3 regions of the Bradyrhizobium sp. USDA 4452 genome follow, and region 3 is predicted to be linked to each of the others. Evidence: riboswitches for the same ligand, from Rfam matches in the RefSeq annotation. Region 3 holds a riboswitch; each other region holds the start of a gene.
What was found. A riboswitch is a leader RNA that binds a small molecule or an ion and turns the genes downstream of it on or off. The one in region 3 is predicted to bind cobalamin.
Positions count from the first base shown of each region.

Region 1: it holds a riboswitch for cobalamin, as region 3 does, so the genes downstream of both, ACVISU_RS18885 (TonB-dependent receptor) here and ACVISU_RS06030 (DUF1636 family protein) in region 3, are expected to answer to the same signal.
Region 2: it holds a riboswitch for cobalamin, as region 3 does, so the genes downstream of both, ACVISU_RS26585 (TonB-dependent receptor) here and ACVISU_RS06030 (DUF1636 family protein) in region 3, are expected to answer to the same signal.

Region 1 covers NZ_JBSSGK010000001.1:3,906,037-3,915,928, forward strand. Annotated here, with positions in the region: gene soxB (thiosulfohydrolase SoxB) at 1-790, shown strand, start outside; gene ACVISU_RS18865 (MBL fold metallo-hydrolase) at 1,121-2,161, shown strand; partial or broken gene ACVISU_RS18870 (ABC transporter substrate-binding protein) at 2,264-3,092, opposite strand; gene ACVISU_RS18875 (ABC transporter ATP-binding protein) at 3,098-3,871, opposite strand; gene ACVISU_RS18880 (FecCD family ABC transporter permease) at 3,868-4,911, opposite strand; cobalamin riboswitch at 5,024-5,221, shown strand; gene ACVISU_RS18885 (TonB-dependent receptor) at 5,332-7,593, shown strand; gene ACVISU_RS18890 (hypothetical protein) at 7,706-7,879, shown strand; gene ACVISU_RS18895 (hypothetical protein) at 7,896-9,206, opposite strand; gene ACVISU_RS18900 (MFS transporter) at 9,379-9,892, shown strand, end outside.
Region 2 covers NZ_JBSSGK010000001.1:5,565,535-5,575,426, forward strand. Annotated here, with positions in the region: gene ACVISU_RS26575 (amidohydrolase family protein) at 1-917, shown strand, start outside; gene ACVISU_RS26580 (CobW family GTP-binding protein) at 919-1,848, shown strand; cobalamin riboswitch at 2,001-2,195, shown strand; gene ACVISU_RS26585 (TonB-dependent receptor) at 2,302-4,584, shown strand; gene ACVISU_RS26590 (PepSY domain-containing protein) at 4,587-6,086, shown strand; gene ACVISU_RS26595 (tetratricopeptide repeat protein) at 6,093-6,569, opposite strand; gene gspD (type II secretion system secretin GspD) at 6,646-9,009, opposite strand; gene ACVISU_RS26605 (GspE/PulE family protein) at 9,329-9,892, shown strand, end outside.
Region 3 covers NZ_JBSSGK010000001.1:1,208,822-1,218,713, reverse strand. Annotated here, with positions in the region: gene cobD (threonine-phosphate decarboxylase CobD) at 1-545, shown strand, start outside; gene ACVISU_RS06040 (cobyric acid synthase) at 775-2,223, opposite strand; gene cobO (cob(I)yrinic acid a,c-diamide adenosyltransferase) at 2,238-2,891, opposite strand; cobalamin riboswitch at 2,928-3,143, shown strand; gene ACVISU_RS06030 (DUF1636 family protein) at 3,237-3,611, shown strand; gene cobW (cobalamin biosynthesis protein CobW) at 3,608-4,642, shown strand; gene cobN (cobaltochelatase subunit CobN) at 4,642-7,890, shown strand; gene cobG (precorrin-3B synthase) at 7,887-9,050, shown strand; gene ACVISU_RS06010 (precorrin-8X methylmutase) at 9,050-9,679, shown strand; gene ACVISU_RS06005 (precorrin-2 C(20)-methyltransferase) at 9,682-9,892, shown strand, end outside.

The DNA.
Region 1 (9,892 bases), 2.7 Mb from region 3:
GGTGACCAATCCCGGCGGCGTCACGCTGGTGACCAATGCCGGCTCCAACGGCAAGTTCATCGGCGTGCTCGATCTCGATCTCACGAAGGGCAAGGTCGCCAATGTCCGCTACCGTCTGCTGCCGGTGTTCGCCGAGCTGTTGAAGCCCGATCCGGCGATGCAGGCGCTGATCGACAAGATGCGCGAACCTCATGCCGACGAATGGGGCGACAAGCTCGGCACGGCCGATCGCCTGCTCTACCGCCGCGGTAACTTTTCCGGCACCGTCGACCAGCTGATCTGCGATGCGCTGCTCAACGAGCTCAACGCCGAGATCGCGCTGTCGCCCGGCTTCCGCTGGGGCCTCACCACGCTGGCCGGCCAGCCGGTCACCATGGAAGACGTGCTGTCGGAAACCGCGATCACCTATCCCGAGACCTACGTGGCCACGATGACCGGCAGCCAGATCAAGGATGTGCTGGAGGACGTCTGCGACAACCTCTTCAACGTCGATCCCTATTACCAGCAGGGCGGCGACATGGTCCGCGTTGGCGGCCTCGCCTACACCTGCACGCCGGGCGAGAGCGTCGGCAAGCGCATCTCCGAGCTCAAGCTTCGCAACGGCAAGCATCTCGAAGCCGGCAAGCACTACAATGTCGCGGGCTGGGCCTCGGTCAACCCGCAGAGCGGCGCGCCGATCTGGGATGTGGTGGCCAGGCATCTGCGCTCCGGCCGGCCGCCGAACCGCGACGAGCCCGGCGTGACGCTGAAAGGCGTCGAGGATAATCCGGGCATTGCGAGGCACGGATGATGCGGCGCACGCTCATCGCGGCGCTCGGCCTCGCATAGGGCGCGCCCCATGCAGAACCCGTCATCCCTCCAACCAACTCCGTCACCCTGAGGAGCGCGTAGCGCGTCTCGAAGGGTGCACGGCCCCATTGACCGCGCACGCCAATACTCCTCTCGGAAAGGGCCGGGCCGTCGAACCTTCGAGACGCCGCGTCGCGGCTCCTCAGGGTGACGGTGATGGATCGGGGGTGACGGGACCGGCTTCGCCTGGGGATGGATTTACTTTGAATCGCCCCTATCTATGGAATAATATCCTCTCCATGACCTCGACCCGGAGAACAGGTAAGCCGTCATGATCTTTCGCCAGCTGTTCGACAGCGTGTCCGGCACCTACAGCTACCTGCTCGCCAGCCGCGCCGGCGGCGAGGCGCTGATCCTCGATCCGGTGCTGGAGAAGGCGGACCGCTACTGCAAGCTGCTGCAGGAACTCGACCTCCGGCTGGTCAAGGCCGTCGACACCCATCTGCATGCCGATCACGTCACCGGCCTCGGCGAGCTGCGTGACCGCACGCAGTGCATCACGATCATGGGCGAGCAGAGCAAGGCCGACGTGGTGTCGATGCGCGTCTCGGACGGCGACAGGGTGACAATCGAGGGTCTCTGCCTTGAGGCAATGTACACGCCCGGCCACACCGACGATTCCTACAGCTATCTGATGGGCGATCGCGTCTTCACCGGCGACACGCTGCTGATCCGCGGCACCGGCCGCACCGATTTCCAGAACGGCAGCGCGCGGGCGCAGTATGATTCGATCTTCAACCGCCTGCTCAAGCTGCCCGAGGAAACCATGGTCTTCCCGGCGCATGACTACAAGGGTGACACCGTCTCCACCATCGGCGAGGAGAAGCGCTACAATCCGCGGCTGCAGGTCAAATCGGTCGACGACTATATCGAGCTGATGAACAACCTCCATCTGCCAAATCCGAAGATGATGGACGTTGCGGTGCCCGCCAACATGCATGTCGGCCTGCACCAGGAAGAGCTTGCGAAGGAAGGCCTCTCGCTCAGCGCGCGCGACGCCATCGCAAGCCTCGGCCGGCCCGATATCCTGCTGGTCGATTTGCGCGAGAGCGCTGAACGCGCCAAGCACGGCACGCTCGAGGGCGCGCTGCACGCGCCCTATCCCGGGATTTGCGCCACCTTGCAACCCGGCGGCATGCTGCGCGAGGTCGCCGCTGCGACCGGCCGCCGCGTCGTGTTCTTCTGCGCCTTCGGCGAGCGTTCCGCGATGGCCGTTGCCGCCGCGAAGAAGGCGGGGCTGGCAAACACCGCCCATATCGAGGGCGGCATCGACGCCTGGAAAAAGGCCGGCGGGCGGGTGGTGACGGGTTAGATCACTCTCCGTCATTGCGAGGAGCGAAGCGACGAAGCAATCCATGCCTCAGCAAGCGGAAGGATGGATTGCTTCGCTACGCTCGCAATGACGACGGTAGGCCTATCGCGTCACCCGCTGCAATTCTTCCGTCAACCGATCCAGCGCATCGGCGAGCATCACGCCGCCGCACACGGTGAGCCGCTCCGGCAGCACGATGCGCTTGCTCTCCGGATAGAACCGCTCCAGCGCCGGATGCAGCAGGAAGGCGCGGCCGTCATCCTCGGCGCGATCGCCGGCCTCCGACACCAGGATAAGGTCCGGCCGCAATTTCACGATCGCCTCCAGCGAGGCAAATCCGCCCGCGTCGAGCCCGAGTTCGCCGGCCGCGTTAGTCAGGCCGGTTGCCGCCAGCAGCGAGCTGATGAGGCTCCTGTCGCCCGACACGAAGCCGCGGCGCTCTAGCGGCAACACGCGATAATGATGGGCGCTCGCCACCGTCCGCGCCCGCGCGATCGCCGCATCGAGGCGCGCGATCTCGGCCTGCGCCCGATCGGGATGCTGCACCACATCGCCCATCGCACGGATCTGGTCCTTCACTTCGTCCAGCGTGCGCGGCACCGTGAATTCGACCAGGTGCAACCCCTGCGCCTTCAAGAGGTCGCGCGTCGCGCGCTTGTCGAACAGGCTGACCACGACGACGTCGGGCTTGAGCAGCAGCACATCCTCGGCCTCGCCGGACAGGCGCGGATAGCTTTTTGCTTTCTCGGCCGCCCAGGATTGCCAGGTATCGCGCGGAAAAGCGGCTGAGGCCGAGGATCTGGTCCGGATCGGCCAGAGACAGCACGAGCTGGTCGCTGCAGACATTCATCGAGACGATGCGCGGTCCGCCAGCGGAGGCGGCAGCGCACGACATCGACCACACCGCGACAACGGCTACGAGGCGCCACATCCGCATCACACGTCCGCCCACGGCACGATGACGGCCTCGCGCTGGAATTCGGCACGATACGCGCTGATCCGGAACACGCTGGCCAGCACGCTCTCCGACAACGCCTCAGCGGGTGCGCCATGTGCCGCGAGCCGCCCCTCCGCCAGCACCAGCACGTGATTAGCAAAGCGCGCGGCGAGCCCGAGATCATGCGTCACCACGATGACCAGCACGCCGGTGTCGGCGACATTGCGCAGCTTCTGCATCACATCGATCTGGTGGCGCGGGTCGAGCGAGGCGGTCGGCTCGTCGGCGAGGATCACCGGCGCCTCCACCGCCAGCACCCGGGCCAGCGCGACGCGGCTGCGCTCGCCGCCGGACAGCTCGGTGACGCGGCGATCGCTGAATGCAGTGACATCGACGGCCTGCATCGCCCGCAGCACCGCCTCGATATCCTTCGGCGACAGCCGCGCCGGATCGGTCGCGCCATGCGGATAGCGGCCGAGCGCCACGATATCGCGCGCCGGCAACGGCCAATGCACCATGTGCCCCTGCGGCAGATAGGCGAAGCGCTTGGCGCGCTCGCGCAGCGGCAGCGAGGCCAGTGTGTCACCGTCGATCTTGATGTCGCCATCGGATGGAATGAGCCCGGCCAGCGCGCGCAGCAGCGTGGTCTTGCCGGCACCGTTCGGGCCGACCAGCGCGACCAGATGGCCCGCTTCCAGCGACAGCGAGACGTCGTGCAGCACCTTGCGGCTACCGAGCGAGGCGTTGAGCGCGGTGGCGGAGAGCAGCGTCATGCCACGCCTCCGCCGAGCGCGCGGCGTTCGCGCATGATCAGATACAGGAAGAACGGCACGCCGATGATCGAGGTCAGCACGCCGACCTTGATGTCCGAAGTCGAGGGGATGATGCGCACCGCGATATCGGCGGCGAGCAGCAGCGCCGAGCCGCTGAGCGCGCTCGGCACCAGCAGCCGCGCCGGATCATGACCGATGACGGGACGCATCAAATGGGGAGCAACGAGACCGATGAAGCCGATCGTGCCTGTCACGGCGACCGCGCCTCCGACACCAAGCGCAACGCCGGTGATGACGAGGAGCCGGAGCCGGGCGACATCGACGCCGAGACTTTGCGCGGCCTCCTCGCCGAGCGTCAGCGTGCGGAAGGCGCTCGCCTGGCTGAGCAGGACGGCGGCGCCCGCGATGATGAAGGGCAGCGCCAGCGCCACGTGCTGGAAGCTGCGGTCCTCCAGCGAGCCGAGCAGCCAGAATGCGATCTCGAGCACCACGAACGGATTGCTCGAGAGGTTCATCACCAGCGCCGTCGCAGCTCCTGCAAAGCTCGAGATCGCGAGCCCCGCCAGGATCAGGATCAACAGCCCGGCATTGCGGCCGGCGATCGCGAGCAGCGCGAACACCGAACCGAACGCCGCGATGATCGCCACCACCGGCAGCGCATAGGACCGGACATCGGCGAGGCCCAGAGCGATCACCAGAACCGCACCGAATGCCGCCGATTGCGGCGCGCCGAACAGCGACGGCGAAGCCAGCGGATTGCGCAGCAGGCCCTGCAGCGCCGCGCCCGATAGCCCGAGAATGCCGCCGATCGCGAACGCCAGGATGGTGCGCGGCAGCCGGATCTCGCGCACGATCACCTGCGCCACGTCGCTGCCGCCGCCGAACAGCGCCTCGATCACCGCAAGCGGCGACACCCGCACCGGCCCGATACCGAGCGAGAGCACGCACAGCAGGACCACCAGCGCGAACAGCGCCGCGGTGGCGCCCCACCGGCGCCGCGCCGCGACCTCGGCCGCCAAGGCAAAATCCTGCACGCTCATTGGATCCATGCTCTTACAGCGATCGCCGTGGCAGGCAAGCGACACCCGACAAAAACCGTGGCCGCGCGGCCATTGTCCGACATTCGCCGGGTTGACTTTGCTGCCCGGCCGAACCCTAGATGAACATGACGGTTCTTTCATGTGATGAAAAGGGAATGCGGTGCGGGGAAACTTCCCCAACGCCGCGGCTGCCCCCGCAACTGTATGCGGTGAATCCTTCGTCAAATGCCACTGGGAAACTCGGTCCTGGGAAGGCGGCGAAGGGTAACGACCCGCGAGCCAGGAGACCTGCCGTCAGCCGTGGTCACACGTGAAGATGCCGGTCGGGGAGTACAGGCATGAGCTTCACCTGATGCGAGAGCGCAACGGTGAGACTGGTTCGCGGTGACGTACCACTGACGTTACCGAGGTCTCGCCTAGATGTTCTCCAACGCTTTCTCCCGGCGCCGCCGCGCGCTTCTGCTCGCACTGGCGATGATCGTACCGACAATCGTTCTCTCGACCGCACGGGCGCAGCAGGCCCCCTCGCCCGATCAGCTGCCGGCCGTCGAAATCACCAAGCCGGGCGACCAGAATGTCACGCGCGCCAAGCCGGCCGCTGATGAAGCACCGGCGCCGCGCCGCCCGGCGCCGGGTACCGTGCAAGGCAACAATGTCGGCAGCGGAGCCGGATCGAACACGACGGCGACGGCCACCGGAACGGGTGGAACGGGTGGCGGCCGCCAGTTCGCCGGCATTGTCGGATCGTCCTCGACCGTGATCACCGCCGACGACATCGCGCATTCGCCGCGACAGTCGCTGCCCGAGATTCTCGCGCAGGTGCCCGGCGTGCAGCTGCAATCGCTCTATGGCGGCCCGAACGGCGCCAAGACCGCGGTCGACCTGCGCGGCTTCGGCGCATTCGCCTCTGACAACACACTGTTCCTGCTCAATGGCCGCCGCCTCAACGACGTCGACAAGGCCGGCTTCGACCTCACGACGATCCCGCTCGATTCGATCGCGCGGATCGAGATCACACGCGGCAACAGCGGCGCGGTGCTGTATGGCGACAACGCGGTCGGCGGCGTGGTCAACATCATCACCAAGACCGGCGCCGGCGGTCCACCGGCCACGATCAGGGCCGAAGGCGGCTTCGGCGCGTTCAACACCCGCATGGCCGCGGTCTCCACGGCGCTCAATGCGGGTCCGTGGTCGACCTCGTTCTACGGCAACGGCATCAAGTCAGACGGCTACCGCGTCAACAACGCGCTCGACCAGCGCAACGCCGTCGGCAACGTCAACTACACGACGTCAGATCTCACCGCCTTCCTCACCGTCACCGGCAGCGACCAGAAGCTCGGCCTGCCCGGCGGACGGCTGGTCGATCCGTCGATCGGCGTCAACGAGCTGCTGACCGATCGCCGCGGCGCGGCGACGCCGTTCGACTATGCCAACCAGCAGACTGCCAGCGTCACGGCCGGTTTCACCAAGACGCTGATCAACGGCGTCGACCTCATCGTCGACGGCGGCTGGCGGCAACGCGAGACGCAGAGCGGCTTCTTCGGCACCGTGCCGACCATCAGCTTCGCCTCGACCTACAATGACGCCGCGCTCGACACCTGGTCGCTCACGCCGCGCCTCAGCGTCAAGACTATGATGCTGGGGATGCCGTCCACGATCCTGACCGGCATCGACTATTACGATTCGACGTTCCGCGAGGCGCGCGGCGCCTATCAAGGCGTCGAGCCCTTCCACGTCTACAATATCGAGCAGCAGAGCGTGGCCGGCTACTGGCAGCATACGCTGGGTCTGCTGCCGACCACCGATTTCTCCTACGGTGCGCGCGTACAAAACACGAGCGTCTCGGCGCGCGACCGCTACGATCCGAACGCGCCGTTTGCCTTCGACACGCAAGCAGCGCCGCTCGACAGCAACGAGACCCAATATGCACTGCATGTCGGCGCCGAGCATCGCTTCACCGACGCCTTCTCGGTATTCGGCCGCGCCGCGCGCGCCTTCCGCACGCCCGATGTCGACGAGCGAGTCGCATCGGGTCCGGCGTTCGACCCGCTGACTTTCGCCCCGATCCCGCAGAATTTTCAGCTCAAGACCCAGACGTCGCAGGACGTCGAGGGCGGCTTCCGCGTCAAGACCAACCTGTTTCAGGTGCAGACCAGCGTCTATCTGATGGATCTCGAGAACGAGATCCATTTCAACCCGGTGCTGTTCTACAACACCAACCTCGACCCCACCCGCCGCTACGGCTCAGAAACCAGCGCCTCGCTCAAGGTCAGCGACAGCGTCACCCTGCGCGGCGGCATGGCAATCACCCGCGCCGTGTTCCGCGAAGGCATCTGGGCCGGCAACGACGTGCCGCTGGTGTCGCGCACCACCGGGAATCTCGGCGTGACCTGGAATATCTGGCAGAACTATCTGGTGTTCGACGCCACGGTGCGGGCCTGGAGCTCGCGCATCATGGACAACGACCAAGCCAATACCCAGAGCCGGATTCCCGGCAACGCCACTGCCGATGTCAAGCTCAGCGGACAGGTTGACCGCTTCTTCTGGTCGGTCAGCGTGAACAACCTGTTCAACGCGCTCTACTACGACTACGCCGTTGCGAGCTCGTTCACGGCCGGCCGCTTTTCGGCCTATCCGCTGCCCGGCCGCACCTACATGGTCAAGGCAGGCGCGACGTTCTAGGGCAATGATTGGCGCAGCGGAGCGGCCCGGCCGCGCCATCTCCTCACGTTACAAGCCGCGGGGAACTGGAGTAGAATTCCGGCAGATAGTTTGACCCGCGCAGGGGAAACGCATGGCCAAGGCCGGAAGGACGAGCAGGGGCAGCACAGGGAGCAACGACAAGACCGACGACAAGTCGAAAAAGCCTCCGCCGCCCGCAGCGCCGCAAGACGACGACTATTATGAGGATGGCGACATCGCCACGCCGAAGCTCGATCGCTACGGCAATGACGACGAGCCCTTGTAGGACACGGCAACATCTATCACCGTCGTCCCGGCCTGGTGCGCAATTGCGCACGGGAGCCGGGACCACGTGTTGAGGGATCGCGCAAGAAATCCTCGCTTTCGATCTCCTTGATACTCGCGCGGTCGAGCAGATGCGCACCAAACCCGCCGCGGGCCAGCGACGCGGCGATCGGCGGCGACGCCAGCAGTAGTGCGGTGGTCATCGCGAGCGGCACGGCACTGAGCCAGTCCAGCCGCATCGGCGTCAATTCCTCGCTGCTTCCTCGATAGAGACCTTCACCGGTGGCGATGCGGCCGCATTCCCGGATCAGGTCGCGCCGGGTGCCGTCGCGCGATGCGCTGCCGAGCAGCGCCTGCATGGCGAGATGCGTCCGCACCCCGGCGCGGCCATCGGGCAGCAGCGTCGGCGTCTCGCCGAGCGAGACACGCAGCAACAGATCGACCAGATCGGTGCCGGACTGGTGCGCGTTCATGGGCTCGACCAGCCGCGGATTGCAATCGATCAACAGCGGCGTCGTGCTGTCGAGCGGCATGATGACGTCGACCGAGAGCGCGCCGTGCCAGTTGAGATGCGCACCGATGGTCTCGAGCACAGCGCGGATCGCCGGCCGGCTGACGCTCTCCTTGATCGCCTCGCCGCCGCCGACTCCGGCCGTGATCTGCCGGTAGGCGTGGAAGCCGATCAGCGTGCCGCGGCAGAACACCGACTGCGCCTTCTCGACCGTGCCGGTGATGAGATCCTGCGCCAGCACCTCGCCGGCAAAGTCGCCAGCGGATTCGAGGTCGTAGAGCGCGCGGTTGAGATCGCCGGCGTCGCGCACGAACCAGATGCCGCGGCTCGCGGTGCCGACCGATGTCTTGACCACGGACGGAAACCGCACCGCCTCGCGCAACTGGTCGGCCGAATTCACGATCCGGGTCGGCGGCTGAGGCAGCCCGAGCTGGTCGAGCAGCCGGCTGAAGCCTGCCTTGCTGTGCACCGCGCGATAGCTGTCGAAATCCGGCAGCGCGAGGCCGGCATGGGATGTCAGCCGCGGCGCGGCGCGAGCGAACAGAAACCCCTGCTCATGAGTCGGCAGCAACACATCGAAATGCCGCGACGCCAGCAGGCGCTCGACGAAGCCGAGGAAGCCGGCCGGATCCGACCGCAGCGGCGGACAATGGTGGTACTTGCGGACGAAGCGGGAATAGCGCGCCAGGCACCAGCGTGAGGGGTCGCAAACCTCGACGTGATGGCCGGCCAACCCCAGCACCGTGATCGCCTCGCGGCCGGAGGTGCTGGAGCCCTCTGACACAAGCACCTTGAGCTGCTTTTTGGGATCGATCATGACCGATCATCACCGCAAGACCGCACTTTGTCGCCGCCTTTAATGCCGCATGTGTCGATCCGGCACGCCCGCGCCGGGGGCAGCCATGCGCCCGCGTTCATGGACAATTAGCGCCCAGCCTCTATTTTCTGCCGGCCCTGCCGGGCTTTGGAAAAAGTGGGTTGTCACGGACATGGTCGACATTCTGGCCGCACCGCAGCAAGCTAAAGCCGACAGCGCGCTACGCACGCTGACGGGGATTTCGGTCGCCCATTGGGTCAGCCATTTCCATATCTTCGTGCTGCCGATGCTGTTCCCGTTCCTCAAGCAGCAGCTCGGCGTCGGCTATGTCGAGCTCGGTTTCGCGCTGACGGTGTTTGCGGTGGTCTCGGGCCTCACCCAGGCGCCGATCGGCTACCTCGCCGACCATATCGGCGCCCGCTCGATCCTGCTGATCGGGCTGACCATCGGCGGGTGCGCGCTGATCGGGCTCGGCCTGCATCTGAGCTATACGTCGCTGATCGTCTGTGCCGTGGCGCTCGGCCTTGCCAACAGCGTCTATCATCCGGCCGACTACGCCATCCTCTCGGCCCATATGGACGAGGCGCGGATGGGCCGCGCCTTCTCGATCCACACCTTTGCCGGCTTCCTCGGCGGCGCGGTGGCGCCTGCGATCGTGGCAGCCCTCGTCGCCTCGATCGGTGGCC
Region 2 (9,892 bases), 4.4 Mb from region 3:
CTGATCATGCGGTGCCGACCTTCACCCACGTCGCCTACATGTCGCGCATCGATCCCGAGAGCGCGGCCGAAGCCTATATCCGCCTGATCGGCTATGCCGGCGCCACCGGCGCGCATATGCACATCTGCCATTTCAACTCGTCGAGCAAGACCGATATCGAGCGCTGCGTAGCGCTGATCGCCAAGGCGCAGGCGCAGGGGCTGCCGATCACGGTCGAGGCCTATCCCTACGGCACCGGATCGACCGTGCTGGCGGCGACCTTCTTCAGCGATCCGAAATTCGAGGAACGCAACGGCCTCGGCTATGATTCGGTGCAGCGCGTGACTGACGGTCATCGCTTCGGCAGCCGCGAGGAACTGCTGGCGGCGCAGGCCGCGGAGCCCTCGACGCTGGTGCTGTGGCATGTGCTCGATATCGAGAACAATCAGCACCATCGCGACCTGCTCGACATGGCGGTGCTGTATCCGGGCGGCGCGATCGCGTCCGACGCGATGCCGTGGACACTGTCGGATGGCCGCCCCTACACCGGCGACGCCTGGCCGCTGCCCGAGGATGCGACTTCGCATCCGCGTTCGGCCGGCTGCTTTACCCGCTTCATCCGCGAATGGGTGCGCGAGCGCAGGAAGGTGTCCCTGCTCGAGGGCATCCGCAAATGCGCGCTGATCCCGGCCGAGATTCTCTCTGCGAGCACGCCGGCGATGCGCGCCAAGGGCAGGCTGCAGGCGGGCGCGGACGCCGACGTCGTGGTGTTCGACTTCGAGACGCTGAGCGACCGTGCGACCTTCTCGGCGATGAATCGCCCGGCGGAAGGCGTGCGGCACCTCGTGGTCAGCGGCCAGCCGCTGATCAATGATGGCGTCCTCGACGTCGCGGCACGGCCTGGCCGTCCGGTACGCCGACCCGTTGTCGGAGGCTAACGTGCCGGTCCCGATCCTGCTGGTCGCGGGTTTTCTCGGGGCGGGCAAGACCACGGTCGTCAACCATCTGCTGGCGCATGCGCAAGGGCGGCGCATCGCCGCGGTGGTAAACGACTTCGGCGCGATCAATATCGACGCGGAACTGATCGCCGGCGCCAGCGACGGCGTGGTCAGCCTGAGCAATGGTTGCATCTGCTGCACGCTGGAAGGCGATCTGCTGCGCACGCTCGCAACGCTGCTGCGGCGCGATCCGCGTCCCGAATTCATCGTGATCGAGACCAGCGGGATCGCCGATCCCGCCGACATCGTGCGCAACCTGATGGATCCGGTGATCTGGAAGGAGGCGCCGCTGGAGACCGTGCTGTGCGTGGTCGACGCGACGCAGCCGGTCGCCGCGCTGGACGATGCGCTGCTGCGGTCGCAGTTGCGGGCTGCCGACGTGGTGGCGCTGAGCAAGGTCGATCTCGCCGATGCCGCCGCTTGTGATGCGATCCGCGATGCGGTGCGCGCGGTGCGACCGGCGGCGGCGATCGTCGATGCGCTGCATGGCGAGGTTCCGGCCGCGCTGCTGTTTCCGGTTGATCTCGATCATGTGCCGGTGCCGCGCGAGACCGCGCCGCGACGGCCGGTGTCCGATCGGTTTGAGACGCTGAGTTGGAGCTCGGAGCGGAAGGTAGCGCTGCCGCGCCTGCAGCATGCGATCGGCAGACTGGCGCCGAAGCTGGCGCGGGCGAAAGGATTGTTCGAGACGGTGGAGCAGCCCGGGCGGCTGACGGTATTTCAGCTCGCCGGCGGCCGCGCGACGTTGGCTGCCGGCGGCGTGCCGGCACCCGGCGTGCCGCGCACGCGAATCGTGTTCATCGCCGAGCTGGGCGCGCTGTCGCGCGCCGAGATCGACGAGGTGATGCAGGGCTGCGTCGAAGCTGAGTGATGCGTTTCCCGTCATCCTGAGACGCGCTACGCGGCTCCTCAAGGATGACGGATCACTTCGTCACGCCATCCGCAGACGTGTCATCGCCGCAGCACGATCCCGCAAAGCATGTGTGCGACAATCGCATCGAATTGACAGCTCTGCCGTCAGCACCTATCGTTTTTGGCGACGGTTCCCTTCGGGGATCAAAAGGGAATGCGGTGCGAGGGTAACCCCAATGCCGCAGCTGTCCCCGCAACTGTAAACGGCGAGCCTTTCGTCAATCTGCCACTGGGCCATCGGCCCGGGAAGGCGTCGACAGGCGATGACCCGTGAGCCAGGAGACCTGCCGTCAGTCGTGGTCACACGCGAGCACATCGGGCGGGGGCGTCCTGGTGGGATCGGAGCACTGCCTTTTCGGCAATGCGCCAGTCCACGTTCGCGGTGACGTGCCACGTTACCGCGAGTCCTTTCATGTCTCCGTCCTCTCCCGCTGCGCGGAAATGGCGCCTCGGTCTCGTTTGCTCCCTGCTATCGCTGCTGCTGCCGGCTGAAGCCGGAGCACAGACACCTCCGCCCACCACGCTCGATCCGATTGAGATCGCACCCTCGACGTCCGGAAAGCCTAAGCCCATGGCGCGAAGCCGCAACTCGGCGTCGTTGTCGCGGGCACGCGCCAGACCTGCAACGGCGGCGGCAATAGCAGCCGCGCCGCGTGCCGCAGCCTCAGGCGCGTCGGGATCAGCGCCGCCGACGCTCAACGCCACTACGCAGGGCGGCACCGGCAGTCGTCTCAATCTGACGCCGCTGCAGACGCCGGCCAGCGTCGAGATCATCACGGCGCAGACCATCGCCGAACGCGGCCAGCATAATGTGCTCGATGCCGTCACCCAGAATGCGGCCGGGTTCATCGCCACGCCGGCGCCGGGCAATGGCGGCCTGTCGTTCAGCACCCGCGGCTTTGCCGGCAGCAATTCGGTGATGACGCTGTATGACGGTACCCGCTTTTATATCGGCTCCGGCACCCTGACGTTCCCCTACGACACCTGGTCGACGCAGCGCATCGAGGTGCTGCGAGGCCCGGCCTCGGTGCTGTACGGCGAAGGCGCGATCGGCGGCGTCATCAACGTCGTTCCGAAGAAGCCGCAGGGTACGCCCGCTAACGAGGCCGAGGTCTCGCTCGACAGCAACATGACGCGACGGCTGTCGGTGGACAGCACCGGCCCGATCAATCCCAATGTGTCCTATCGCATCAACGCCACCGGCAACATGTCGGACGGCTGGGTCGATCGCAACAAGACCTCGAATGCAGTGGTCTCCGCCGCCGTGCGGGTGCAGGCCTCGGACAATCTCGCCTTCACACTGTCGGAGGATTACGGCGACCGCAGCCCGTCGCGCTATTTCGGCACGCCGCTGGTTGGCGGATCGATCCAGGACGCACTGCGCTTCAAGAACTACAACGCGTTGGACAGCGCGATCCGCTACCAGGACAGCTGGACCCAGTTCAAGACCGAGTGGGACGTTGCCGACGGCATCAAGGTCAATAACACGCTGTATTATCTGACCAGCGAGCGACACTGGCGCGACATCGAGAACTACACCTGGAATCCGAAGACCCAGCTGATCGATCGCTCCAACTATATCGAGATATTTCACGACCAGAAGCAGGTCGGCAACCGGATGGATGCGACCTTCAGCGGTCATGTGTTCGGGCTCGCGAACCAGTTCGTCGCCGGGTTCGACGTCAACCGGATCGACTTCACCCACACCAACAACTCGCCCTATGGCGGCGCATCGTCGGTCAATCCTTACGTCTTCGATCCCGGCTCATTCTTCGCGACGTCGTCTGCGACTGCGCCCGGCTTCAACTCGATCGTCAATCAATACGCCTTGTTCGCCGAAGATCGGCTGTCGCTGACCGATCAATTGTCGCTGGTCACCGGCGTCAGATATGATCGTCCCGATATCGATCGAACCGACTACAGGACGCCAGGGAACAGCTTTGGTGTTTCGCTGTCGGGCACCAGCTGGCGCACCGGGTTGGTTTACGAGCCGATCAAGAATCTCGCGTACTATGGCCAGTATGCGGTCGGCGTCGATCCGGTCGGCAATCTGATCTCGCTGCCGGTCTCGCAGAAAACCTTCCAGCTCGCGACCGGCAAGCAGACCGAGGTCGGGGTCAAGCAATCGTTCTGGGGCGGCCGCGGCGAGTGGACGCTGGCTGCTTACGAGATCGTCAAGACCGGGCTCACGATTCCCGATCCCAGCAATCCCACCGCAGGCGTCGCGCTGCAGATCGGCCAGCAATCATCCCGGGGCGTCGAAGGATCGGTCGGGCTCGCGCTGAACGATGGCTGGCGCGTCGACGCCAATCTTGCGCTGTTGCGTGCGCGATACGACAACAACAGCCAGGTGGTCGGCGGCAAGATCGTCAGCTACAACGGCAATGTCCCGGTCAACGTGCCGCAGCAGGTCGCGAACGTCTGGCTGACCTGGGACTTCGCGCCCAACTGGTCGGTCTATGGCGGCGTGCAGATCGTCGGTGCGATGTACTCCGATCTCGCCAACACCCAGCTGCGGCCGGGGTACAATGTGGTCAATGGCGGCATCAAATGGAAGCCCGACGACCGCACCACGGTCGCGTTCCGCGTCTACAATCCGTTCGACAAGGCCTACGCGGTGACCTCGAACGGGACCGGGCAGTGGCTGCTCGGCATGCCGCGTACCGCCGAACTCTCCGTCAACGTGAAGTTCTGATCATGCGCAAGGCTCTGATCCGGCGCGCGCGGCGATCGCTCTATGTCGTCCATCGCTGGATCGGCATTGCGACGTGTCTGTTGTTCGCGATGTGGTTCGTCTCCGGCCTCGTCATGATGTACGTGGCGTTTCCGCGCCTCACCGACAGCGAGCGCCTGTCCGCGCTCCCCGTCCTTTCGTGGGGCAAGGTGCAGGTCGCTCCCGATCGCGCGATGGCGATCGCGGGCATGGAGCGCTATCCGCGCGATCTCCGGCTCTCGATGATGGACGACATTCCGGTCTATCGCGTGACCGGCTGGAAGGGAGCCGCCGTCACCATTTCTGCAATCGACGGCCGCCTGATCGACGGCATCACGCCGGATCAGGCTCTTGCTGTCGCCCGGCATCACCCGCATGCGGTGCAGCCGCAACTGCTCGATACGGTGACGCGCGATCAATGGTCGGTCACCGCGCGCTTCGATCCGCTGCGGCCGCTCTATCTGATCGGCCTCGGCGACGCCGACGGCACCGAGCTTTACGTCTCCTCGCGCGGCGGCGAGATCGCGCTCGACACCACTCGGCGGGAACGTGTCTGGAACTGGCTCGGATCGATCCCGCACTGGATCTATCCGACCGTGCTGCGCAAGGATGGCCCGCTGTGGCGGGACGTGGTACTGTGGATCTCGGGGGTGTGTCTGGTCGTCGCGGTCACCGGCTTCTGGATCGGTATTCTCCGCCTGCGGCTGGCGCGCCGCTACGCTGACGGCGCCGTCTCGCCCTATCGTGGCTGGATGGCCTGGCATCATATCGCCGGCCTCGTCGGTGGCACCTTCGTCTTGACCTGGATGTTCAGCGGCTGGCTGTCGCTCAATCCCGGCGGCGCGTTCTCCGGCCGCGGCCTCACGCGCGAGATCGCGGTCGGCTACAGCGGCCACGACACGCCCGATATCGCCGCTAGCTTGCCGTCGCCGCCACAGGTATCGGCGGTGGAGGCGCGCTTCGTCTGGATCGGCGGGCGCCGGCTGATGGTACTCGACGCCGGCGGCGGCCGCCGCAGCCTCGCCGATCCCGCGACCGGCGCACCCGTGACGCTCTCGCGTGACGAGATCATCGCAGCTGCCCGACGCGCAATGCCGGGAGTTGCGATGATATCGGCGCAACAGCTGGAGCAGCCGGACGCCTATTGGTACAGTCTGCATCAGATGCGCGAGTTTCCCGTGTTGCGGATCGGCCTCGACGATCCCGCCTACACCTGGCTGCATGTCTCGCCCGTCACCGCCGAAATCCTCGAGCGCAGCGACGACAGCCGCCGGTCCTATCGCTGGCTGTTCAACGCGCTGCACAGCATGGACTTTCCGCTGCTGCTGCGCATCGCGCCGGCGCGCGACGTCGTGGTTTGGCTGCTGTCCGCGGTCGGCACCATCGTCTCGGTCAGCGGGATCGTGATCGGCTGGCGCCGGTTGCGGCGGTGGAAGCTGCGAAGGAGATATGCGCCTACGAATCCGATGCAGACGTCGCGATAGCTGCCGCTACTTCACCGTCAGGTGCACGTCCGCCGCCGCCGGCTGCTCCGGAACCCATCCCAATGCAAACCGTTGGCCGGCAATGATCTCGTAGGTCGAGAGTTTTGATGCGACCGCATCGCGGAAGCGGAGATACGCGTCGCGCTGCCGTCCGTTGCTGCGGGCCGCCGCCAGATTGAGCCATTTGTAGGCCAGCACGTAGTCGTTCGGAACGCCGTGGCCCTTGTCGTACAGCAAGCCGAGCTGGGCCTGCGCGAACGGGTCGCCCTGCACGGCGCCGCGATAATAGAGATCGGCGGCAGCGGCGTAGGCCTGCGGCACGCCGAAGCCGTGCTCATACATGAAGCCGAGCATGCCGAGGGCTCTTGGATTGCCGCGCTCGGCGGCCGGCGCGAGCTCTTGAGCCGCCCTGAAATAATCGGCGCGATGGAACGCGGCCGCTCCGCGCGCGACGCTATCGGCGCTTGCGACCGACGCCGTCATGGCCCAAAGCACGACGGCGAGCGACGCGCCGAGGCTTGTCAGTTGCGTGAGCATGCGGAGCGTTCCTTCGCCCGGCTCAGTGATAGCTGGTGGTGATCGGCGCATTGGTCGTTGTCGTGGCGATGCTGCCGCGCAGTTTCGATCGGAGGTCCTCGGCCACGGTCTGGGCGTCGGAACCGTTGCGGATGATCTGCGGGCGGATGAAGATGATCAACTCGGTGCGTTGGGTGCCGTTGCTCTGATGCCCGAAGGCATCGCCAAGGCCGGGGATCTGGTCGAGCACCGGAAGCGCATTGCGGTTGCCGCTCTGCTGTTCGCTGATCAGGCCGGCCAGCAGCACGGTCTGGCCGTTGGCCACCGAGATCTGGCTCTTGACCCGCCGTTCCGACACCGTCGGCGTCAGGTTGACCGTGCTGCTTTGGGGAACGTTGCTGATTTCCTGCTCGATATCGAGCCGCACGGTGCCGTTGACGCTGACGCGCGGCGAGACCTTCAGGATGATGCCGGTGTTGCGATAGTCGATGGTGTTGACCACCGTGTTGCTCGTGGTCAGCACCGTCGCGCTGCCGGTCGAGACCGGGACGACGTCGCCGACCTGCAAGGTCGCCACCTGGTTGTTGATCACGACCAGCGACGGATTGGAGAGCACCTTGACGCTAGTGACGGCATGCAGCGCATCCAGGATCAGGCTCGGCTGGGTCTCCGACCCGATCAGGAAGTTGAAGCCCGGGAAGGCCCGGTTGATGAAGGCATTGGTGACTGAACCGGCGACGGAGGCGACACCGGTGGTCGGGTCGACGGTGGTGGTAGGTGCCGTGGTGGACTGCGTGCCTGTGAACGAGCCCATGTTCGGCTTCAGGCCGAGGCTCCGGCTGGTGAGATAGGTCTGCACGCCATAGGACAAGGTGTTGTTGAGCGTGACCTCGGCAATCGTCGCGTCGATCGCGACCTGGAGCTGCGGCTCGTCGATCTGCACCAGCGTCGCCTCGATGATGCGGTAGTTGGCCTGGTCGGCATAGATCAGGAGATTGTTGTTCACGACATCGGGCGTGATCCGCACGTCCTGCATGACGGGCTGGCCGCTGGCAGAGCTGGCGCCGCGGCCGCTATCCAGTGCCGCATTGTTGCCCTGACCTTGATTGTTGGGATTGTTCGCTTGCCCGCCGGCGCCAAATCCCTGGCCGGTGGCGCCTGTTCCTGAAGTGCCGCGGGACGCGAAGCCACCCATGCTCGAATTCGAGTTGTTGTTGAGCGACAGACGATCGGCGACGCTCGACGTCGACGAGGTGCCGGAGCCGGGCGCGAGCTGGCTGTCGGCACTGTCGAGCAGATTGCCGGACGATCCGCCAAGGAACATGTCGGTCAGAACCCGCGCGATCTGGCGCGCATCGCCGTATTTGACGCGGTAGACATGGACCGAGGTGCGCGCGGTGTCGTTGCGGTCGAGGCGCTTGATCCAGGTCGCCGCCGTGTGCAGCATGTCCGGCTTCTTGGTCACCACCAGCACCGCGTTGAGCCGCGCGATCGGCATGAACTTGATGACGTTCTGGCTGAGGCCGTTCTCGCCGGAATCGACGATCTTCTCGAGCTCGGCAATGACAGGCGCGGGCGAGCCGCTCGAGATCGGGAAGATGCCGACCGATTGGCCGCGCATCCAGTCGACGTCGAAGCTGAGCACGGTGTCGACCGCGGTGCGGCGCTCGGCGCCGGTGCCCTGGATCAGAAGGAGATTGCGCGTCGTGTCGGCGCGGATCGAGCCCGCTCTGGTGGCGAAGCTGTCGGTCAGCTTCAGCAGGGTCTGCGCCGACACATATTGCAGGGGGACCACCGAGATGCCGAATCCGGGTTCGGGATTGGCCGCCGCGGCGTCGACGCGGCCGCCGCCGACCGCGTCGCCGAGCGGCGTCAAGCGATAGCCCGCGGTATCTTTCAATAGCACTACGCCGCTCAGGCGCAGCGCGTTTTCAAGCACGAAGACCATGTCGGATTTCGGCACCGGGCGGACCGACACCAGGCTCACCGTGCCCTGTACCCGCGGGTCGATGGTGTAGCCGACATGCAGGATGTCGCCGAGCACGACCTTGGCGACGGTCGCCACCGGCGTGCTCTCGAAATTCAGATCGAAGCCATTGCCGTTCGACGCCGGCTGCGGCCGCGCATCGGCGACGGCTGTTACGTCGCTTCCCTCATACATCGCCGCACGGACGCTGCCGCCCTGGCTGCCGCCCGCCGCCGCCAGCCCGCCCACCGGTTGCGGCTGGCGCGGCAGGAGATCGAGCGATCGCACCTTGTCGGTGACGTCGACCTGGGATGCGTCGACGCTCTCGCCGACCGTCGCGGAATTGCACGACGCCAGCAACCCCAGTGACGTCAGGGCAAAAATGGCTGCAAGGCCGCCACGGATCGTCGGGCAGCGGCCCACTGTGCCTGCGCGTTGCATGAAGGCCCTTCGCTCTGACTAACTGAAATTTCGATGGACTTGCGACGATCGGTCCTACCCCAGCGCAGTCTTAGCGATCGAACATGACAGAAATAAATTGGTTACATGATTGTCGTTCCGGCCATCGCATCGCACCAGAACCATGCCGCGCGGCGCGCCGTCGTGTCCGCGAAGCCACGTCAAGTGTTCTTGAGCGGGGCGAACGATGTGACTTCGCACAGCTGTCACACTTCGGATCGATAACCGCAGAATTGCCGGGAGCCCAACGCTGCGGCGGATGGCACGGACTGATCCTGGATAGTGTGGCGGGATATCGACAATGGCCAACGACCTGTCCGTTCGGTTCGTGGATTATCTCCGTCAGAACAACCACCTGGCGCAGACCGACGGATCGCCTGAGCGGAGCGGGCTGGGCGCCGACGTCAGGCAGTTGAAGCTGTGGGAGGTCACCAGCCTCTCACCGACCGAATTCGCCGATGAGGCCGCGCGCTTCTTCGCGCTCGGCCGACTGACGCTCCAGGATATGACCTCGGCCGAACCGCTGGTCGGTGCGTTCTCGCCGCGCTTCCTGCGCGAGACCATGGTCTATCCGTGCCGGGCGGCCGATGGGAGCACCGTCCTCGCGGTGGTCGACCCGACCGATCAGGCAACGCTGCGGGCGGCACAGATCGTGCTCGGCGCCGGCATCGATGTGAAGGTGGCATCGTCGGAAGACGTCGCCATCGCGCTGAACAATTCTTCCAGCACTGAGGAGGCCGAGGCCGCCGATACGGCGGCGGCGCTGCCCCGCGAAGACGACATCGAGAGCCTGCGCGATCTCGCCAGCGGCGCGCCGGTGGTGCGCGCGGTCAATGATCTGATCGAGAAGGCGGTCGAGCTGCGT
Region 3 (9,892 bases):
ATCGGCACGAACTGCTCGCGCTGCTGCCGCGCGTTGGCCGGCTCGTCATCGACGAGAGTTTTGCGGACGCGGTACCCGGCATCTCGCTTGCGCCAGAAGCAGGACAGCCAGGCCTCCTGATCCTGCGTTCATTCGGCAAGTTCTACGGACTTGCCGGCTTGCGGCTCGGCTTCGCCGTCGGCAGCGAGCCGGATATCGCCGCGCTTGCGGCGATGGCGGGACCGTGGCCGGTCTCGGGTTCGGCGATTGCGATCGGGCGACGGGCCTTGCTCGATCGCGACTGGGCAATTGCGACGATTGCGCGGCTGGCGGACGACTGTGTCAGGCTCGATATGGCGGCGCGATCGAAGGGGTGGACGCTACTCGGCGGCACGCCGCTGTTTCGCCTCTATAACGTCGGCGATGCGCTGGCTGCGCAGGAGCGACTTGCGCGTGGGCTGATCTGGTCGCGGGTGTTCCGCCAGAAGCCAGGATGGCTGCGCCTCGGTCTGCCTGGCAATGAGACCGAATGGTCGCGCCTTTCCGCGGTGCTGTCTTCGGTCTAGCGGCGAACTTGGCGGCAACTCGCCCCGCGTGCGGTCACTTCCGGGGAGGACGTTGCCAAAATATCGAAAACAACCCCATGCACAGTAGCCGGCAGCGGCCGGGATTCGACCAGGCGACTTGGGGCAACTCACGGATATTGCTCCAATATTCCGAAATCAGGCAGACGTCCTCTGAAGAACGGGAGAGGGAGCACAGCGCTGTCGCTGTTCGAGCTGATTTCATTCGGCGCTAGCGCGCCAGCGCGAGCAGGCCGTCGACGTGGAGATGAGTCTCGATGTGCTCGGCCAGTGCGTCGAGTGCGCTCCCGACTCTGGCACCGTACGGCTGATCCGCCGCGGGGATATCGAGCTGCGCAAGAAATGCCTTTCGGAAGGCGTCCGAGGTGAACAGGCCGTGCAGATAGCTGCCGTGAACACGCTCGTCACGCGACATGGCGCCTTCCGGCGCGCCGTCGAGCATCGAGAAGGGCCGCACGCGATCCGGACCATCGGTGCGCCCGATGTGGATCTCGTAGGCGCTGATCGGCTGACCGGTCGCCGCATGCACCGCGCTGACGCGGGTCAGCGTCTTCTGTTCGGACATGGTGGTGGTGACGTCGAGCAGCCCGAGCCCCCGTGTTTCGCCGGCCGGGCCTTCGATTCCTTCAGGGTCGGCGACGCTTTGCCCAAGCATCTGGTATCCGCCGCACAGGCCAAGGACATGGCCGCCGCGGCGATGATGCGCCAAGAGATCGATGTCCCAGCCCTGCGCGCGCAGGAAAGCAAGATCGCCGCGGGTCGATTTCGAGCCGGGCAGGATGACGAGGCGTGCGTCGCCCGGAATGGCTTCGCCGGGCCGCACCATCACGAGATCGACACCGGGCTCGAGTTTCAGCGGATCGAGGTCGTCGAAATTGGCGATCCGCGACAGCGCCAGAAACGCGATCTTGCATTGGCCGGGCCTGCGCGCCTCGCCGAGCCCGAGCGCATCTTCGGCCGGGAGCTCGCCGGCGCGCGCGAACCAGGGCAGCACGCCGAAGCCGCGCCATCCGGTGCGGGCTTCGATCAGGCGGTAGCCGTCGTCGAACAAGGTCGGATCGCCGCGGAATTTGTTGATGGCAAAGCCCTGGATCATTGCGGCATCATCGGGATCGATCACCGCCTGGATGCCGACGAGTTGCGCGATCACGCCGCCGCGGTCGATGTCGCCGACCAAGACCACGGGCACATCTGCCCGGCGCGCAAAGCCCATATTGGCGATATCGGACTTGCGCAGATTGACCTCGGCGGGGCTGCCGGCGCCCTCGACCAGCACGAGGTCGGCGCGCGCCTTCAGGCGCTCAAAACTCTCCAGCACCGCGCCCATCAGCGACGGTTTCATGGCGGCATAATCGCGCGCGCGGGCGGTCGCGATCCGCTTGCCGTGCACGATGACCTGCGCGCCGACATCGGTTTCCGGCTTGAGCAGCACCGGGTTCATGTCGGTGTGCGGCTCGACGCCGGCAGCGAGCGCCTGCAACGCCTGCGCGCGCCCGATCTCGCCGCCGTCGACGGTCACGGCAGCATTGTTCGACATGTTCTGCGGCTTGAATGGCAGCACGCGCAGGCCGCGCCGTTTGGCTGCGCGCGCGAGGCCGGCGACGATGAGCGACTTGCCCACGTCCGAACCGGCTCCCTGGATCATCAATGCGCGCGCCATGATCGATTATCGCTTCAGAACTCGACGCCCGGCTGGGCCTTGATGCCGGAGCGGAACGGGTGCTTGACCAGCGTCATCTCGGTGACGAGGTCGGCGATCTCGATCAATTCGTCCTTGGCGTTGCGCCCGGTGAGCACGACATGCGTCATCGGCGGCTTCGACGAGGTCAGGAAGTCGACGACATCGGCGATATCAAGATAATCGTAGCGCAGCGCGATGTTGATTTCGTCGAGTACGACCATGCGCAGGCTCGGGTCTGCGATCAGCTGCTTGGCTTTTTCCCAGCCGGCCTGCGCTGCCGCGATGTCGCGGGCGCGATCCTGCGTCTCCCAGGTAAAACCTTCGCCCATCGCGTGGAATTGACAGAGGTCGCCGAAATGCCCGGTGAGCAAACGGCGCTCGCCGGTATCCCAGGCGCCCTTGATGAATTGCACCACGGCGCAGGGGAAGCCATGCGCCACGCAGCGCACGATCATGCCGAAGGCGGAGGAGGATTTTCCTTTGCCGGCGCCGGTATGAACGATGATCAGGCCCTTTTCACCGCTCTTGGTCGCCATGATCTTGTCGCGGGCGACCTTCTTTTTCGCCATCTTGGCCGCATGGCGCGCATGCAGTGCAGGGTCGGTGCCGACGGCGCCGTCCTCAGCGTCATCTCCATCAGAAATCATCACGTTCCTTCGGCTTGACAAGTGCGAGGCTAGGCCGAATGGTGACCCCGCGTTGGTTCCTGTCCTACGACAGGCGAAGAGGGAATGCGATAGGGCTCAGACCGCAAGGTTTGCCCAAAGCGCAGCCGCCCCCGCGACCGTGACCGGAGAGATGCCCAAGCCACTGATTCCCTGATGGAGTCGGGAAGGTGGGTATCAAGGGAGAAATCCTGCTCCGCAAGCCGGGAGACCTGCCGACGCAGTGTGTTTGAGACCGGCGGACGGGGTGTTCCGCGACGGGGAACGAATCTGTTCACGTCAGGTTCGTGTGCCTCATCGCTTCCCGCAGTCAATCCAGGAAGGGCGATGAGCGTTACACTTCATGTCTGTATCACCTGCCGCGCGGGCCAGACGCTGGCCGAAGGTGAACTCGCGCCCGGTGCGCGCCTGCATGCCGCCCTCGTCGAGGCCGGCGTGCCCGATGACGTCAACCTGGTTCCCGTCGAATGCCTGTCGGCTTGCAGCCAGGGCTGCTCGGTCGCGCTCAGCGCGCCGGGGCGGTGGTCCTATGTCTACGGCCGCCTGTCCGAAGCCAATGCCAAGGATGTGATCGCCGGCGCCTCTGCCTATGCGTCGGCGCCTGACGGCATCGTGCCGTGGCGCAGCCGTCCCGAAATCTTCCGCAAGCAATCGCTTGCCCGAATTCCACCTCTTCCCGTCGTGCCGGAGGCCGCCGAATGACCACGCTCACCAAGGTTCCGGTCACCGTGGTGACCGGCTTTCTCGGGTCCGGCAAGACGACGCTGATCCAGCATCTGATCCGCAATGCAAACGGCAAGAAGCTTGCGGTGCTGGTGAACGAATTCGGCAGCGAAGGCGTCGACGGCGAGATCCTGAAGTCGTGCGCCGACGCCAATTGCCCGACCGAGAACATCGTCGAGCTCGCCAATGGCTGCATCTGCTGCACCGTCGCCGACGATTTCATCCCGGCGATGGAGCAGTTGCTCGCACGCCCCGTGCGGCCCGATCACATTGTGATCGAGACGTCCGGCCTCGCGCTGCCGAAGCCGCTGCTCAAGGCGTTCGACTGGCCCGAGATCCGCTCGCGCATCACCGTCGACGGCGTGATCGCGCTGGCTGATGCGGAGGCCGTTGCCGCCGGCCGCTTTGCGCCTGATCCCGTTGCGGTGGATGCGCAGCGCGCGGCCGATGACAATCTCGACCACGAAACGCCGCTATCGGAGGTGTTCGAGGACCAGATCGCCTGTGCCGATATTGTATTGCTGACCAAGGCCGATCTTGCGGGAGCGGAGGGGATCAGCGCTGCGAAGGCGGTGATAGCTGCCGAGATGCCGCGCGAGGTGCCGATGTTGCCCGTCGTCGACGGCGCCATCGATGCCCGCGTGATCCTGGGCCTTGAGGCCGCGGCGGAGAACGATCTCGCGTCGCGGCCATCGCATCACGACGGCGAAGAGGAACACGAGCACGACGATTTCAATTCCGTGGTGATCGATCTTCCGGAGATCGTTGATGTCGATGCGCTGGTCGCCTCGATCAAGGGGCTGGCGCGCGAGCAGAACGTGCTGCGCGCCAAGGGCTATATCGCGGTCGAGGGCAAGCCGATGCGGCTATTGGTGCAATCGGTCGGCGAGCGGGTGAGACATCAGTTCGACATGCCGTGGGGCGTGCGGGCGCGACAGTCGAAGCTCGTCGTGATCGGCGAACACGGCGATATCGATGAAGCCGCGATCAGGGCGCGACTAGGTGTCTGATGCACGTCGTCTTCCGCGAGAGCCGCGGCCTTGAGGAGACCGCGACGCCAAGGGACCTCGGCCAGGATCCGGCCGATCTCGTGGTTTTGTCGTTTTCCGACAGCGATCTCGCCGCGTTCGCGGCCGGCTGGCGGCGGGGCCGCGCCGCGCTGCCGTCGCTACGGCTCGCAAATCTCGCCGAGCTGCGCCATCCGCTGTCGGTCGATACCTATATCGAGCGCACGCTGTCGCAGGCACGCGGCATCCTGGTGCGGCTGATAGGTGGCGAGCCTTACTGGTCATATGGACTGGCCGCGGTGCATCGGCTGGCGAAGGAGCGCGGCATCGCCCTGGTCGTGCTGCCGGCGGATGGCCGCGACGATCCGCGGCTCGATGAATTCTCGACCTTGCCGGTGTCGACGCTGCGCCGCCTGAAGCTGCTGTGCGACAAGGGTGGCCCGGTGGCCGCGCAGGCCGTGATCGCGCAACTGGCGCTGGCGTCCGGACTTTATGCGGGACCGGTTGTCGGCGTGATCGATCTTCCCGAAATCGGGGTCTATGATTCCCGGCGCGGTGTCGTTGCGGCCCTGCCGGCACCGGATCGCCGGCCGCGAGTGCTGGTAACCTTCTATCGCTCCTATCTCGCGGCCGGCGACACGGCGCCGATCGATGCGCTGATCGAGGCGTTGCGCGGAAAGGGCTTTGATGCCCATGGGGTGTTCGTTACTTCGTTGAAGGCGGCGGGGGTGGCCGATTGGCTACGGGCACAGTTCGCGCAATGCCCACCGACCGCTGTCGTCAATGCGACCGCGTTCTCCGCGGCCGGTGACGATGGCACGACGCCGTTCGACGCTGCATCCTGTCCGGTGTTCCAGGTCGCGCTGTCGACGGCGCGGCGCGAGGACTGGACCTTGTCGCTGCGCGGCCTGTCGCCCGGCGATCTCGCAATGCACGTGGTGCTGCCCGAGGTTGACGGCCGCCTGTTCGCGGGGGTCGTCAGTTTCAAGTCGCCTGGCGAGCGCGATCCCGATCTGCAGTTCGCCCATCTTGCGCATCGCCCGGATGCTGAGCGCGTCGCGGCGGTTGTCGGGCGCGTGGCAGCCTGGCACCGACTTGCCGGCAAACCGGTGCAGGAGAAGCAGCTTGCGCTCGTGCTCTCGAACTATCCGGGCCGTCCGCATCAGATCGCGCACGCCGTCGGCCTTGATGCGCTGGCCTCGATCGAGGCGTTGCTGGCCGATCTCGCGGCCGCGGGCTTTGATCTTGAGCCGGTGGAGTCGCTGGGTGGCATGCTGCTGCACCGGAAGCTGACATGGGACGTGGCCGAGTATCGTGCGACGATCTCGAACCTCCCGCAGCCGCTCCAGGACGATCTTGCGCGCGCGTGGGGTGCACCGGAAGATGATCCCGATTGCCGCGACGGCGCATTTCATTTCGCGGCGATCCGGAGCGGCAAGTCGATCATCGCGGTTCAGCCGGAGCGCGGTGACGTCGGTCAGCGCGACGCCGACTACCACGATCTGTCGCGCACGCCTCGCCACGCCTATGTCGCGTTCCATCTGTGGCTCAGGCGGCAGGGCATCGATGCCGTCGTCCACATGGGCGCGCATGGCACGCTGGAATGGCTGCCCGGCAAGTCGGTTGCGCTGTCGTCCGCATGCTGGCCGGATGCGCTGATCGGCGATCTGCCCGTCATCTATCCCTTCATCGTCAACGATCCCGGCGAAGCCGCGCAGGCCAAGCGCCGGATCGGTGCCGTGACGATCGGCCATCTGCCGCCGCCGCTGGCACCGGCCACGATGCCGGACGGCTTGCGCAATCTTGAACGTTTGCTCGATGAATATTCGACGGCGGACGGTCTCGATCCGGCGCGGCGGCAGCGCCTGATTGCCGCGATCCGCGAGGAAGCCCGCATCGCCGGACTGGAGGACGATCTCGGTCTCGCGGCATCAGTCTCCGCGGCCGAGGCGATTCCGCAGATTGATCGCTTCGTCTGCGATCTCAAGGAGAGCCAGTTCGGCGACGGCCTGCATGTGTTCGGGCAGGGCGCTTGCGGCGAGGCGGAGCGGGCGGCGCTGCGCGATGCGCTCGCGGGGCGGCGTGTTGCGCCGGGGCCGTCGGGTTCGCCCTATCGCGGGCGCAGCGACGTGCTGCCGACCGGTCGCAACCTGTTTGCGGTCGATCCGCGCGCGGTGCCGACGCCGTCGGCACATGCGCAAGGCGTCAAGCTCGCCGAGGAACTGCTGCGCCGCCATTTGCAGGACCAAGGTGACTGGCCGAAAGGGCTCGTCGTCGACCTCTGGGGCTCCTCGACGATGCGTACCGCTGGCGAGGATTTTGCGATGGCCTTGCATCTCGCCGGGATCGCGCCGCGCTGGGATCATGGATCGGGCCGGGTGTCGGGCTACGACATCATCGCGCCGGCGGAGCTCGGCCGGCCGCGCATCGACGTGACGCTGCGGGTGTCGGGGCTGTTCCGCGACGTTTTCTCGGGGCTCGCGCAGCTGTTCGAAGCGGCGACCGAGGCGTTGGCCGAACGCAGCGATGAGGCGGACGAGAATCCTTACCGGCAGCGCATCTCGCGCGTGTTCGGTCCTCGCCCGGGACACTATGGCGCCGGCATCGCGGCTGTCCCTGACGTTTTCACACAGGAGGCACGCGAGGCGGCCGGTGAAGCCTGGCTGTCGGCATCGTCGTGGGCCATTGCATCCGATGGCGAGATCCGGCTCGATCGTGCCGGCATCGAGACGCGGCTCGCTGCTGCCGACAGCTTCGTCCATACCCAGGATTTGCCGGAGACCGATCTGCTGCTGGCGGCGGACTATGCCGCGCACGAGGCCGGCATCGCCGCTGCGGCGCGGCGGCTCGGCGCAAAGGCCCCGTCGCTCTATCACCTCGATGCGACGCGGCCGGATCAGCCCCATGCCCGTTCATTGACCGAGGAAATCTCTCGGGTGGTGCGGACGCGCGCAGCCAATCCCGCATGGATCGCCGGCATGATGCGCCATGGCTTCCGCGGTGCCGCCGAGATAGCGGCGACGCTGGAACATATGGCGGCGTTCGCGCATCTTGCAGGCGCGGTGCCGCCGCATCTGTTCGACCTCTATTACGACGCGACGCTCGGCAATGACGACGTTCGCGCTTTCATGGCGTGCGAGAACCCGGCGGCACTGGCTGCGATCGAAACCTGCTTCACCCGGTTGCATGACGCCTCGCTGTGGCAGACGCGGCGCAATTCGATTGCGGCGGCGCTGCAGGAGGCCTCATGAGCGCGATCGCGATCAAGGGCTGGTGTCCCGGCGCGCTCCGGCCGATGCAGTCGGGCGATGGCCTCGTGGTGCGCATCCGTCCGCGCGGCGGACGGCTGGATGCCGCGCAGGCGGCGGGGATCGCCGAGCTAGCGGCGCGATACGGCAACGGCCTGATCGATCTGACCAGTCGCGCCAATCTCCAGATCCGCGGCGTCGACGATGAGGGTTATCCGGCTCTGATCGGCGGGCTCGCCGAGTTCGGCTTGCTGGACCCGGATTCGGAAACTGAGGCGCAGCGCAACATTCTGGTGACGCCCTTCTGGAGTGCCGGAGACGACACGCGCCCGCTCGCAGCCGAACTCGAGCGGACGCTCGCCGGCGTGTCGCTCGATCTTCCGACCAAGTTCGGATTTGCGATCGACGATGGCAGCGAGCGCGTGCTCGCCGGCGCGTCGGCGGATGTCCGGATCGAGCGCGGTCGCAATGGCGGGCTGCTGGTGCGGGCCGATGGCGCACAATTCGGGCTTTCCGTCGCGCGCAGCGAGGCCGTGCAGATCGCACTGTCGCTGGCGGAATGGTTCGTCGTCTCCGGCGGAGCCAGGGGCGAGAAGCGACGAATGGCGGCTCACCTCGCCGGCGGTGCGAGCTTGCCGCAGTCGCTTCGCGGCGACGCCGAGCCCATAACCCAATCGGCGGACCCTGTGCCCGGGCTCTATCCGACCGGTGCGATGGTTGGCGTGGCCTTCGGACAACTGACGCAGCAGACACTCGGCCATCTCGCCGGTTGCGCGCAGGCTTTCCGCATGACGCCGTGGCGGATGGTGCTGGCTGAGGGGATGCATGAGATGCCCTTTGGAAAGGACCTCGTCACTGATCCCAATGATCCCGTACTCCGCGTGATCGCTTGCAGCGGCGCACCGCGCTGTCGTGAGGCGCATGCCGATACGCGCGCACTGGCGTCCGTGCTCACATCTTCTGTCCCGGCCGATGCCCGGCTTCATGTGTCCGGCTGCGCCAAGGGCTGTGCCCAGTCCGGTTCGGCTGACGTCACCCTCGTTGCGTCATGCGAGGGCTTTGACCTGATCCGTCATGGCACCACGCGGGATGCGCCGGTCTTGCGAGGCTTGACCGCTTCGTACCTCGTTGCAAATTCCGCCGTGTTGATGGGAGGCCATTGATGCCGCACGTCTATGAGACCGATGGTGCGGCGATCTATCGTCAGTCCTTTGCGACGATCCGGTCGGAGGCCGATCTCGCCCGGTTTACGCCCGACGAGGAGCCGGTGGTCGTGCGCATGATCCATGCTGCGGGCATGGTGGGTCTCGAAGCGCATGTCCGCTTCACGCCCGGCATGGCCGCATGTGCGCGCGCCGCCTTGCAGGCGGGCGCGCCGATCCTTTGCGACGCCCGCATGGTGTCGGAGGGCATCACGCGTGCACGGCTGCCGGCCGGCAACGCCGTGATCTGCACGCTCGGCGATCCCCAGATTCCGGCACTGGCGCAATCGATGCGGAATACGCGCTCCGCGGCGGCGCTCGAACTGTGGCGGCCGCATCTGGCTGGGGCCATCGTCGCGATCGGCAACGCGCCGACGGCGCTGTTTCATCTGCTCAACATGCTTGAGCACTCCGATTGCCCGCGGCCGGCGGCGATCATCGGCTGTCCGGTCGGCTTCGTGGGTGCGGCCGAGTCGAAAGCGGCATTGATGGCTGCGCCGCCGGTGCCGGCGCTGACGGTCGAGGGGCGTCTCGGCGGTTCGGCGATCACGGTCGCCGCCGTCAACGCGCTGGCGAGCCGGAGCGAATAGCGATGGGGCGCATCATCTGCTGCGGGCTCGGCCCAGGCGATCCGGATTTGATGAGCGTGCGCGCCGATCGCGTGGTGCGCGCCGCCAAGCACGTCGCCTATTTTCGCAAGAGGGGGCAGCTCGGCCAGGCGCGCCGCATTGTTGAAGGCATGCTCGCCGCCGGCGTCAGCGAATATCCGATGGAATATCCGGTCACCACGGAGATTGCCTTCG